Regions from separate parts of the Comamonas sp. AG1104 genome, predicted to be linked through region 3. Evidence: predicted binding sites of a transcription regulator. Region 3 holds the regulator's gene; each other region holds the start of a gene.

Region 1 (3,207 bases), on a different contig from region 3:
GGTATGTGTCCATAGACTTTCAGTTGTTCGCCGCGACCGTGCTGCTGCTGGCTGGCGTGCGCTGGCTGCAGCAATGGGCGCTGAAACGCTGGGGCGATACGGCCATGAAGCGCTGGTGGCCCTGGGCTGTGACTGGCATGCAGGGGCTGGTGGTTGTGGGGACGGCAGCTTCGTTGCTGAGCTTCAATCTCGATGCAGACCTGGATGTCTGGGCGATTTATTTCATGGGCGCCTATGGCGTCGGCATGATGGCCTTCTGGGCAGTGGCGGCAGACAAGCGCCTGACGGCCTGGAGCTGGGGCCTGCTGATTGCAGCACTGATCATCGGCGCGCTGGTCTATGAGTGGCGTGACCGCATTTTTCTCGCTGGCGTGACTGCGATGCTGCTCATCGTCTGCATGCGTACAGAGGCCATTGCTCGCTGGCAGGGTCTAGCTCCGCTGCGTCGCCTGGGAGAGATTTCCTACTCGGTGTTCCTGATTCACTTTTCGATCTGCCTGCTGGTCAATGCGGTCGTCAACCATTTCTGGCACGGTTCGGTCACTGCCGCGATGGTGGGCATCCCGTTTGCCTTTGTGCTTTCACTGACTGCTGGCTACGCGCTGTATCAACTGGTGGAGCGCCATGTTTCGTCATGGAGTCAGGCCCTGCGCTGGCAGGCAGGCTTGATCGGGGCGGGTCTGCTGACCACCATGGTGGCCGGCTTGCGCTGAGTCTGATCCTTGCAACAAAAAAGCAGCTCCGGTGAGCTGCTTTTTTTGTTGGGTGTGCCGGTTCAGCGATGGAGCTCGCCCGCGCTTTCGGGCTGGAACTCGATGGCATCCACGCGCACGGTTACCTGGCCGGTAGGGCTGGGCATCTTGAACTCGTCGCCCACTGACAGGCCCAGCAGGGCAATGCCCACCGGCGCAAAGATGGAAACCTTGTCGGTGCTGCCATCCATATCCTTGGGGTAGACCAGTGTCAGCGTGTTGGTCTTGGCGATCTCGAGAATGGTGAAGCGCACGGTGGAGTTCATCGTCACCACGTTGGCGGGTATTTCTGCGGGGTCAAGCACATCCGCACGGTCCAGCTCCGCCTCCAGTGCATCACGGCCGGGGAACTGGCTGTTGTTCTTTTCCAGCAGCGATTCAATGCGATCCAGGTCCAAGGAGGACAGAGTGATATTGGGCTTGCGCTCCATGTAGTAACTCCCTTGCGAGATGGTGTGGTTGGCGCTTTGGCGTTGCGCAAACGGACAAAAGCCCGGGCAACGGTGTTGTCCGGGCCAAGGCATTCAGTGAAAAAGCACCAACTTGGTGCATTGGGGGAATTGTCGGCGCTGAATCGCAAACTGCCAAGCCATCTCGCACCCACTGGGTGCGGATTGACTTTGAACTTGCTCTAGTTAATGGAGCGTGCTATGCGCATTGAACAAGGGAGGCAGTCATTCTTTATCCAAATCCGACTCAATCAACTCTCACTGTATTGACCGGAATGCAGCCATGGTCAGTGTCCATTTCTTGCAATGAATAACTGTATTTATGTACAGTTGTTTTATGCAAAAACTTTCTTCATCCTCTGGACTGGACTCCATTCAGACCGATGTGCCGGTGCGGCCGATGCAGCCCATCAAGGGGCGAGGGGCTGCCAGCCAGATCACGCACCGGTTTGCGCAGGAGCTGCGCCAGGGCTTCGATGACGGCTGGGGCAAGCCTGAACAGGATGAAGGAGGTGAAGTGGGTGAGGAGGCCAAGATCTGGGGCACCCATCTGGAGTGGGAGCGGGCCAAATCAGCCCTGAGCCGCCACGAATCGCCCGATCTGCCTTTTCATCTGGGGCTCAATCCCTATAGAGGATGCGAGCACGGATGCATCTATTGCTATGCCCGGCCCACGCATGGCTATCTGGGTTATTCGCCGGGTCTGGATTTCGAAACTAGGCTGATTGCCAAGCAGAACCTGCCCGAGGTGCTGCGCGCCGAGTTATCCCGGTCCAGCCATGTGGCGGCCCCCATCATGCTCGGCTCGGTCACGGACTGCTACCAGCCTGTGGAGCGCGAAGTCGGGTTGACGCGCCGCGTGATAGAGGTTCTGGCGCAGGCCAGGCATCCGTTTTCCATCGTCACCAAGGGCAGCGGCATCGAGCGCGACCTTGATTTGCTGGTGCCGCTGGCACAGCAGCATCTGGTGGCCGTTTATGTGACGCTGACCACCTTGCAGCCCGAGCTGGCCCGGCAGTTGGAGCCACGCGCCGCTGCGCCGCATCGGCGGCTGCGCATGATCCGGACCCTGAGCGAGGCAGGCATACCCGTAGGCGTCAGCCTGGCGCCGCAGATTCCGTTCCTGAATGACGATATGGAGCAGGTGCTGGCCGCAGCCAGCGAGGCCGGTGCCAGGCAGGCTTTTTATGCCGTACTGCGTCTGCCGTGGGAAGTGGCTCCGCTGTTCAATGAATGGCTGATGCTGCACTATCCCGAGCGCGCCCAACGCGTGATGGAGCGTGTGCGAGACCTGCATGGAATCAGCGAAGCGGGCAGAGCCGACGGCAAGGCCTACAACAGCCGGTTTGGCCAGCGCATGAAGGGAACGGGCGCCTGGGCCGATATGCTGGCGCAACGCTTTGCACTGGCCTGCCGCAAGCTTGGGCTGAATCGTGAGCGTGTGCAACTGGACTGCGAGCAGTACCATCATTCCTTGCTGTCGCCGCAGCAAAGTCTTTTCTGATGTCTCGTCTCAGTCCGTTGCGTGCCGACTCGGAGCGGGTCGACGCAGCGAGCTGCAGCTACCCGGTTGCAAAAAGCCGGAATCTGGCGTGACTCCGGCCTTTTGGACACCTGAACTGTTTACTGAGGCTGGTAATCAATGGACTTGAGCAAGGCCTGCTGGCGCTGATAGGCCTTCTGCAGCTCGCTCATCAGCGCTTCCGGGGTCGCGTCGGTGCCGGGTTCCATGCCCATGTCCCTGAGCCTGGCTTCGACCTGGGGCTGCTTGAAATACTGCAGCGCAATCTCTCTGACCCTGGCCTGCACATCGGCAGGGATATCGGGGCGCGACCAGACGCCGAACCAGCTCACCTCGGACAGTTGCGGGTAGCCCAGTTCCTTGAAGGTGGGTACATCGGGCAGTTGCACCATGCGCGTGGGGTAGTTCACGGCCAGCGGCTTGACCTTGCCGGCCTTGATTAGCGGCAGGGCGGTGGTGAGCCCGTCCATCATCAGCGGCACAT
Region 2 (3,207 bases), 260 kb from region 3:
TCCACCATTGCTCAGGAGCCTGCCATGTCCCGTCGTTTGGTTCTTTCTGCCAGCACCGCCCTTGCGGCTGCCGCACTGATTGTGGGTTGCGGCGCCATGGGGGCGCCGGGCGGCAACCCCATGAGCTTCTTCATCACCAGCACCAACCCCGGCAAGGGCGGCGACCTGGGCGGGCTGGCCGGGGCCGACCGCTACTGCCAGTCGCTGGCCGCAAGCGTGGGCGCCGGCAACAAGACCTGGCGCGCCTACCTGAGCAATGCGGCGCTGAATGGGCAACCTGCCGTGAATGCGCGCGACCGCATCGGCAACGGGCCGTGGCGCAACGCCAAGGGCGTGGTCATTGCCACCAGCGTGGCCGACCTGCACAGCGCCAATGCCAAGGTCGGCAAAGACACCTCGCTGACCGAAAAAGGCGAAGTCGTCTCGGGCTTTGGCGATGAGGTCAACCGCCACGACATCCTGACCGGCTCGCGCCCTGACGGCACCCTTGCCGTGCCCGAGCCCGGCAAGGACACCACCTGCGGCAACTGGACCAAGAGCGACGGTGGCTCTGCCATCGTGGGCCACCACGACCACAAAGGCACCAACCCCGACCCTGTTGCCAATGCCTCGTGGAACTCATCGCACGGCACGCGCGGCTGCAGCGTCGAGCAGCTCCAACAGAGCGGCAGCGCCGGGCTGATGTACTGCTTTGCGACCAACTGATCGGGATGAAGGCGCGAGCCTCGGCCGCGCAAGTTCAAGCAGGGCTTCCTTGCCCTGTTTGAACACGACATGAAGATCGCCACGCTCCCCACACACCGATATCGCTGCCCAATTTGATGGCAAGCCTGCGCTACCCTAAACGCCCCTGACGCTCCAGGGCTTGCTGCCACCCTACTTTGCTTGGTCATCGACATGCCGCTCAGCAAGGCCCCAGTCTGCAATCGGCCCTTGCGGTCATTAGCGGCATCATTTTCACGATACGATGCAGTACATCAATAGTGGTTGAACGGGTAGATCTATTTCATGCAAGTCTTTGTAGCCGGCACAGGAAAACTTGGTTCTGAATTGTTGAAATCTCTCACTTCTAAAGAGGGACAGGCAATTCTTCCCTGGCATAGCGATCCGACTTCAAATGAACGAAGCATAGTTATTCATGCAGGCTCTGGACGAGAGCTGCAGACAATTTCCACTTTCTGTTCACGCACATCCTCCGTTCTGATTGAACTGTCCACCGGTTCCGCAATTGAGTCCGTTGATGTCTGCTTTCCTGTTGTGCTATGCCCGAACACCAACATCCTCATGCTCAAATTTATGCATATGTTGGAATGCTCAGGCAGCTTGTTCAGTGGCTATGACATACAGCTAACGGAATCTCACCAGGCATCTAAAAAGTCTGTCCCAGGCACTGCTGTTGCTATTGCCAACGCATTGAGCCTTTCGATAGACAAGATTGCTTCAGTTCGTGATACAGCAACCCAAACAGGTGAGTTCAAAATTCAAGAAGAACATCTGGGGCGGCATGCCTTCCATCAAATCAGAATCAATGATGGTTCGTGCCAGATCGCCATGGAATCGAGAGTAGTTGGCGACTCTCCTTACGCTCATGGCGTACAGCAAATCGTAAGTGCAGTGATTGAGCAAAAACTACTAAATCGGATTTACTCGATTACTGAGTTCATCGAAAAGCGATGGCTCTGAACAAGCTCAGTCACGAGCTTTCGACGACCGCTTCTGGCCGAGCGCAGCCAGCCACAGCGCCAGGTGCAAGACCGAGTGGAAAGCATGCGACATCAACGTGGGTTCATGACACCTGAGCCTCATCAACCGCTACACTGTACGTATGCACAGTCATCGTCTTATGAGTGGTATGCCCGTCCAACTGATCGCGTCCCCGGTTACTTTGCCGCTGGCTGATCGCAGCGCGCTTGCAGGCTCGCCCGCCAATGACTTTGCAGGCAAGCGGCTGGATATTACAGACCTGCTGGTCACGCACTCCAAGGCCACGTTTGTGCTGCGCGTGGCCGGCCCGTCCATGCAGGAACACGGCATCGATGACGGCGACATCGTCGTGGTGGACAGAGAGTTGCGCGCCCGTGATGGCAGCATTGTCGTGGCGGTTGTCGAGCGCGAACTCGTCATCAGAGTGCTGGACGGCGACGGCGACACTTGCAAGCTCAAGGCAGGCGCTCCCACCTACCCCGACATCGTGCCGCAGGAAGGACAGACGCTGGAAATCTGGGGTGTCGTCACCAGTTGCATCAAGCGCTTTGCCCTTTGACCTCTTGATGAAAAACAAACTCCAAGTGCCTTCGCTCCCAGAAGTTAGGCGCATTTGACACACCAATCATCGCCGCTCAATTTAAGTGAGTGACCAGAAGCGATATTTGGTTTAATCAGGCGCGATAACAACACTGAGAGAGATTGAATGGCTTCATGCGCGTACTGCAATACCAGAATTCTTTTTGGCGGAAAGCGAGACGGCGACCGTCGCTACTGCAATGAAAAATGCCTGCACCAAGGGCTACTTTCCGACGCTGCCAGCCAGCTCTCCCCCGCTGATGTGAAGGCCCATATCTTTCGGGTTCACAAGGGCAACTGCCCCAAGTGCGACGGCCCCGGCCCGGTGGATGTACATACCTCTTACCGTGTGTATTCCGTCGTCATGATGACGTCGTGGTCGAGCCGGCCGCTGGTGGCCTGCGCACGATGCGGCACCAAGCAAAAAATCGGAGACACGGTCTTTTCATTGTTTCTGGGTTGGTGGGGCCTGCCTTGGGGAATCTTGATGACGCCGGTGCAGCTCACCAGAAATCTGATTGCCTTTGGCAAAACCCCAGACCCCGAGACCCCCTCGCCCGCGCTGGAGCAAGTGCTAAGAAGCCATTTGGCAGCCCAGTTCCTTGCCAATCAGCAACAAGCGGCGCTATCGCAAAGCTCTCAGCCCGGCAACAGGTAGAGACGGCGCGGCCCGCAGCCCCCGTTGAAATCTGATTAGCACCCCAAAAAAGCGCCCACTCACGAACAAAGGCAATGTAGCTCTCTACATTGCCTTTTTCTTTGGTTTATTTCATTTTTGGAAATCGCACCAAACACCTCGGGAAATGCTTGTGTAACTAATTTTTTCAACTAATGTGCACTGACATCTCTTTATGTTAATGGTCTGCAATTTAGTCGTCAGCTATCTCCTACAAAAAATCCGCCGGGCATGCTCCAAATGAACAT
Region 3 (3,207 bases):
CCAGGCATCTCTGGGCAAAAAAGGCCGGTGTCCTCACCGGCCTTTTTTGTTCTTGAAGCTCGTGCTCCCGCCCTTCCGGCCGACATCAGTCCGGTGCGAAAAAGCTGTACCGAGGATGGCGTTGGAGCCATCAATATTCATAGCTGCCTGCGCCTACACTCATTGGATTTCAAACCAAAACAGCATAGATACTCTGTATCAATAAAGGCCAGAAGCTCTCATAATAAGAGCATCAACCCAATGCGCGAGGCCAGCCCATCAGCTCCAGCATCAGGCTGATTCGGGCCTTGGCCGCCGGCAGGCTGCTCACACGGCCATCCAGCGCTCCCTCGGCCTGCACCACCTGTCCCTCCTCGCACCGGGTCGTGATGCGCAAAGCCATGCCCTGCGCCTGCGCCCAGTCCAGGGCTGGCCCCAATGCCTGATGGACCGTCCCATTGCCCGTGCCCACCACCACCACGGCACGCACGCCTGCCGCATGCCAGGCCTGCATCACCGCCAGCGCCACTGCACTGTTGCAGCCCGCATGACTGTGCAGCAGCTCCACCTGGGGCCATTGACCTGCGGGCGGTAAAGCGATCGCAGGCGAGCCAGCCGCAGCAGCCCCAGGCAGTCCGCCCGTAGCCCAGCGCAGCAGCCCCTCTTCCACCCAGCCCTGCGGACCGGCGCCGCTGCCATCGAAGGCATCCACACGGTAGGGATGCACCTTGCGCACCTGGCGTGCGCTGAACACCCGGCCCGCCACCACGGCAAGCACACCGCGACCAGCAGCCTGCGTATCGGCCGCACAGGCCACGGCATCGCGCAGATTGCCCGGACCGTCGGCCGAGATGGCTGTGGCCGGGCGCATGGCACATGTCAGCACCACGGGCTTTGCCGGGCGCAGAACGCATTGCAGGAACCAGGCGGTTTCCTCCAGGGTGTCGGTGCCGTGGGTGATGACAATGCCGCTCACATCATCTCGCGCGAGCAGCTCGGCACAGCGCAGCGCCAGTGCATGCCAGGTCGCGTGATCCATATCCTTGCTGTCCAGCTGCGCCAGCTGCTCCGCCTGCAGTGACGCAGCAGCAACGCGCTCCAGGTCCGGCACGGCCTGCAACAGCTGAGCCACGCCCAGTTGGGCCGCACGATAGCCCACGCTGGCGCCAGCCTGCTCGGCGACACCTGCAATCGTGCCGCCCGTGCCCAGGATGACGATATTTTTGTCACGTTCCACTTGCAGTCCTCTTCAAACTGATTAAAAATACAGGTACTGGATGAACACACAGTATTCATCATCGATCGATCAAGGAATGCCCATGGACCACCCCAAGCTCACTCCCCGCCAGCAGCAGATTCTGGACCTCATCCAGTCCACCATCGCTCGCACGGGTGCGCCCCCTACCCGGGCCGAGATTGCCAGTACCTTTGGCTTCAAGTCGGCCAACGCTGCAGAAGAGCATTTGCAGGCACTGGCCCGCAAGGGCGTCATAGACCTGGTCAGCGGCACATCGCGCGGCATTCGCCTGCGCGCCGATACCGTGCGCAACATCAATGCGGCACGCGGCGCCAGCTTTGCGCTGCCGCTGACGGCCCTGGCACCGCTGGTGCTTCCTCTGGTTGGCCGCGTCGCTGCCGGCTCGCCTATTCTGGCCCAGGAACATATCGATCAAAGCTATTCGGTCGAGCCCAGCCTGTTTGCCGCCAAGCCCGACTACCTGCTCAAAGTGCGTGGCATGTCCATGCGTGATGCGGGCATCATGGACGGCGACCTGCTGGCGGTACAGGCTACGCATGAAGCGCGCAACGGCCAGATTGTGGTGGCCCGCCTCGGTGATGACGTTACCGTCAAGCGCTTCAAGCGCACTCCTCAGGGTATCGAGCTGCTGCCCGAGAACCCCGACTACAAGATCATTCACGTCGATCCTGAAGAACCATTCGCCATCGAAGGCCTGGCTGTAGGCCTTATCCGCAACAGCATGTTCATGTAACGGGCAGACGACCCCTCCTCCGTCTATGCAGCGGAGGCACCGAGCCTCTTCCCCTCTCAAGCCCAGGTGGTAGGCGCGAAGCCGTTGAGCCTCGCCCTGGGCGGAGCTTTGCCGAAAGAATGCAATCCTGCCCTTATCCATGCCGCAAGGTCATCAAAAGGAGTTGCCAAATGGGATTCGCCACATCACTGCAGGCTTTGACACGCCTGACCCTGAAAAGCCTGCCTGCCACGCTGTCGCTCAACCCGAACTTCAGCTCCGATGACGCAAGCGAAACCGCTGCAGAGCACGTGTCCTTCACTACCAATCGTCCAAAGGCGAAGCAGATCGGCGTCCCTGTCATCCGCGCCAACCGCAGCCGCAGTCGTCTGGGCAGCAAAACGCTTCCCCCTCAGGTCTTTGCAGCGACCCCAGAGCTGCACTCGCCAATAGCCGACCAGTCGATGCAAGCGGCCTCTCCACGGCTTCTCAAAATCGTGCAGCGAGAACCGAGCAAGCAGCCCGAATGCCTGCTGATCTGCGGACGCATGGCCGATGTCTGCGCCGCGCTGGAGCGTATGGCACTCCATGAGCAAACAGCCCCGCAAGTCTGAAAGCACAGTGAGGTTTGACTGCCTGCATTGATGCGGCCCCGAGCCCGACCCGCGCTAGGCCCGCAGGCGATGCAACAAAGCTACCATATGCATCCGACAGCAAGCCATCTCAACGCTCTTGATCCATCGGCTGGCAGATATGGCGCCAGACAACTCTACCCACAGTGCATAGGCGAAAAACTCGATATCGTCAGTGCGGGCCCTCTGTATTTGCGCCGAACGATCTGGATCGCCATGTAAATTTTTTGCCGATGCTCTGCCTGGGCCTGTCAGCCGGAACGCATTTCGCACAAGCCTCGCAGTCTGCAGAACTCCTTGTCAGGCGCGAATATCCGTCAGAACGGATACCCGGATCAGGGTATTGCGGCACCTCTTCGACAGTGGAAACATTCATATACACATGTCAACGAGGGCGTCCTATGAGTGCCTACCGCAAGCTCTTGCAGCACATACAGGCCAAAGACGCCAATGGAGATCTGCGCCTGATTCTGGTCTATCAGAGTTTTGATGAGATCGACATGCCGCATGGAGTCTCCATACGTCCATCTTCCATTTACTTTGAAACTGCCGATCACCAGGAGGTCAACTGGCTCAATCCACAGCAGTTCGAGATAGAGGCCACTGGCGAAATCCTCAATCGCGTT
Region 4 (3,207 bases), on a different contig from region 3:
GAGCTGGCCGAGGGCGTGAGCTTTGACGAGATCCAGTCCAAGACGGGTGTCACGCTGCTGAAATAAGCGGCGCTGCGCTCCCGGGCAAGAACCGCTGCGGCGGTTCTTTTTTTATGCCTTTTCTGCGAAATCAGCAGAATTAATAGCTGCCAGGGTTGATGAGACAAGCGATGTAAGCTGTTTTTGCTTTAATTGTGGCCCACAAATTATTGCAATCTGCAACAATTGAGTTTGATTGAGCAGACAGAAAAAGAGCGCTTTGATGAGTGAGAACGCTGGTGCGCAGGGGCACGAGACCGATGTACATTTTTTGCGCGCGGTCACCGATATGGCCGAGCATACGGAGGTCATGACAGGCGATGCAATCTATACCGACAAGGGCATGAAATTGGTGGACAAAGGCACACGTGTTGACAGCCGTCTCTATGACCGTCTGGTCATGCACAAGCTGCGTGACCCCATCGATGCCAACCTGATCACGGGCGACCTGGTCGACGTGGCATCCCTGGTCGCTCTGGCGCGCCAGCAATGCGAGCAGGTCGATCTGCTGCACCGCATGGTGGCGTCCATCGGTGATATCGAGCGTCTGCTCGCGCCGCTCAAGAGTTTGCTGTTGCCTCAGGCCATTGCCTTCAAGCTCACCGTCATGCGCGAGCAGCGCTCCGACCTCTACCACCACAGCCTGCAGATGACGTTGGTGGCGATCTTTCTGGCGCTCAAGAACGGCTGGACCGAGCGCGAATGCGTGCCACTGGCCACGGCTGCGCTGCTGCACGATGTGGGCATGCTCTATATGGACCCGGTCTGGACCGACCCGGACCATCGCTTGAGCGGCGAGGAACGCAAGCATCTGGTCGCGCACTCCGTCACCGCCATGCTGGTGGTGCGCAGCACCGAACTGTATTCGCGCGCCGTGGAAATCGCCGTGCTCGAGCACCATGAGCGCATGGATGGCTCCGGCTATCCGCGCGGCATCAAGGGCAACGCCATTTCGCCCATGGGGCAGGTGCTGCTGCTGGCCGAGGTGGTCTCGGCCTTCTTCGAGAAATTCACGGACATGCCGGGTCAGCGCCTGTCGCTCATGCTGCGGATGAACCACAAGAGCTATCCGGCCGATCTGGTGCACCTGATTTTGCCGCTGCTCTACGACGAAATCAGTCCCGGCAAGCCGCTGGCGCCGCTTCAGGCTGAGTTCTCTCACAGCATTGCGGCCCTGGAGGCTGCGCTGCGCAAATGGAGCGAACTCAGGCGTGACTTTCCCGAGCACTGGCAGCAAATGCCCGACGCACAGGCGGCGGTGGCCGTGGAGGCCAGTCTTGCGCAATTGCAGAAACAGCTGGCCGAGGCAGGCTCCCACCCCAGCCAGCAGCTGGATGTGTTGAGATTCTTCAAGGATGATGCGATGGGCATGAGCGAGCTGGCCCTGGTCAACCGCGAGGCCCTGTGGCAGCTGCAGGCGATCATGAACGACTGCCTGCGCCGTTGGCCCACGCTGGGGCAGGGTGGCTCCACGCTGGAAGTCGCCGTGGCCGAATGGTGCGAGGCCTGTGCTCAGCTGATGCCGCAGGCAGGCCGCACTTCGGCCATGAATGTCGACACGCAGTCGCTCAATTGACGGCATTGACCACGAGCTTCGCTCGAAACGGCTGTCCTCAAGTTTGATAGCTGCAGGCGCTTTATCGACGGGCGCTACATGGGTATTTCTTCAATATTCTGTGCATCACGCCGCGGCGCGGCGTGCTTTGCCGTGTCTGCTGGCGGCATTTTGAAAAAGTATTTTTAATAGCGTGCGATGCCCGATCAACAAAGGCTGGCAGCATCTTCTACCAGTCTTAGGGCTTTGTTTTGCGCAGAAACTCAGATAACTGTATATTTGTACAGTATCAAAGAGTTTTCGCATGCACATCCAGTCCCAGACATCCTTGGCCCGCCCTGGCTCACAGCCAGGCATGACGGCGTCCGTCCGGCAGCAGGTTGGTGCAGAGCAGGGCGTGCAGCGGGGTCTGCAAGCTGTGGGCCACCCGCATTTGTCCGCCATACAGATTCCCGGTGTCTGGCGCGGCACGGACTGGCAGCAGGATGCCTGCGGCAATGTCTGGCCCAGCGGTCATGCAGCGCTGGATTGCGAGCTGCCCGGTGGTGGCTGGCCCGGCAACGCCTTGATTCAGCTGCAGCAACCCGCGCACTGCCATGCGGAGTGGGCCTTGCTGTTGCCCGCGCTGGCCGCAGGAGTGCGGCAGCATGCGGCTTCTCGCGGGGATGCGCGGATGGGGCAACTGGTGCTGGTGGCTCCGCCCTATCTGCCCTTCGCCCCGGCCTTGCAGGCCGCCGGCATTGACGCAAAGCGGCTGTGCGCGGTGCAGCCGGGGCGCAGTGCCCAGGATCTGGCCTGGGCCTGCGAGCAGGCGCTGCATTGCCGGGATGTGCTGGCGGTGCTGGCCTGGTTGCCTGAACTTCCAACGTCCACGCTACGCCGCTTGCAGCTGGCTGCCGCGTCGCAGGGCCGGCCTCTGTGGCTATGGCAGGAGTTGCAGGCCGAGCCGTGCAGCTCTCCCGCCGCATTGCGGTTGAGACTGGAGAGAGTCACGGCAGACTCCGCTGCCCAGCAGGCGCCGGGTTTGCAGATACAGATACTCAAGCGCCGTGGGCCTTTGCTGGAGCGCCCCATACAGCTCCCGCTTTCAAAGTGGGCCTGGCAGCCCGTGCTGCAGGCACAGGCACAAAGACATGCGCGCCAGAGCGAAGAGGCCGCCATGCTCATGCAAGGGCGCATGACAGCCGCAGCTCCTGCAGCGGCCTCGCCTTGGATGACGGAGGCATGAGATGGACAGTGCAGAGCACTGGATGGCCTGGCCTCTGGCCTGCCTGAGCAAGTCAAGCCCGGTGCCCGAGAGTGCCTGCTGGTGGGCGCTGGAGTTTTCGCCGCGTGTGGCCTTGCTCGAAGACGCCTTGCTCATGGAGACCAGTATGGTGCAGCGTCTTTGGGGCGGGAGAGAGGTCTTGCTGACACGGCTGGACAGTGCTTTTGCCCAGGCCTGTCAGGCCGCTGTGTCCGGCCCGCCGGAGACCGGGGGCGGCGATGCGGCAGTGCAGCCGCTGCGCGGACAGGGCGGCACGGCCTGGCAGGCGTTGGCACGGCTGCGGCTGCAGCAGGGGCGACCTTGTGGCTCCATCCCTGTTTCCTTGACCATGCCTGAGACATCGCTG

The links. The regulator LexA, encoded in region 3, represses DNA repair genes until DNA is damaged. The targets are predictions, from matches to a motif close to ACTGTATNNNNATACAGT.
Region 1: a site for LexA is predicted at 1,515-1,532, ahead of DFO48_RS24325 (PA0069 family radical SAM protein). Genes of this name have one in related genera too.
Region 2: a site for LexA is predicted at 1,817-1,834, ahead of DFO48_RS14775 (LexA family transcriptional regulator). Genes of this name have one in related genera too.
Region 4: a site for LexA is predicted at 1,865-1,882, ahead of imuA (translesion DNA synthesis-associated protein ImuA). Genes of this name have one in related genera too.

The regions. Positions count from the first base shown of each region.
Region 1 is NZ_QQAS01000014.1:50,515-53,721, reverse strand. Features, by position in the region: gene DFO48_RS24335 (acyltransferase) at 1-713, shown strand, start outside; gene rnk (nucleoside diphosphate kinase regulator) at 776-1,183, opposite strand; gene DFO48_RS24325 (PA0069 family radical SAM protein) at 1,539-2,705, shown strand; gene DFO48_RS24320 (tripartite tricarboxylate transporter substrate binding protein) at 2,825-3,207, opposite strand, start outside.
Region 2 is NZ_QQAS01000005.1:48,601-51,807, forward strand. Features, by position in the region: gene DFO48_RS14765 (hypothetical protein) at 25-705, shown strand; gene DFO48_RS14770 (dihydrodipicolinate reductase C-terminal domain-containing protein) at 1,009-1,683, shown strand; gene DFO48_RS14775 (LexA family transcriptional regulator) at 1,853-2,263, shown strand; gene DFO48_RS14780 (hypothetical protein) at 2,411-2,941, shown strand; gene DFO48_RS14785 (AAA family ATPase) at 3,191-3,207, shown strand, end outside.
Region 3 is NZ_QQAS01000005.1:305,454-308,660, forward strand. Features, by position in the region: gene DFO48_RS16035 (asparaginase) at 233-1,216, opposite strand; gene lexA (transcriptional repressor LexA) at 1,299-1,970, shown strand; gene DFO48_RS16045 (hypothetical protein) at 2,141-2,563, shown strand; gene DFO48_RS16050 (hypothetical protein) at 2,983-3,207, shown strand, end outside.
Region 4 is NZ_QQAS01000001.1:634,736-637,942, forward strand. Features, by position in the region: gene DFO48_RS02780 (3-oxoacid CoA-transferase subunit B) at 1-66, shown strand, start outside; gene DFO48_RS02785 (HD-GYP domain-containing protein) at 263-1,615, shown strand; gene imuA (translesion DNA synthesis-associated protein ImuA) at 1,899-2,822, shown strand; gene DFO48_RS02795 (hypothetical protein) at 2,824-3,207, shown strand, end outside.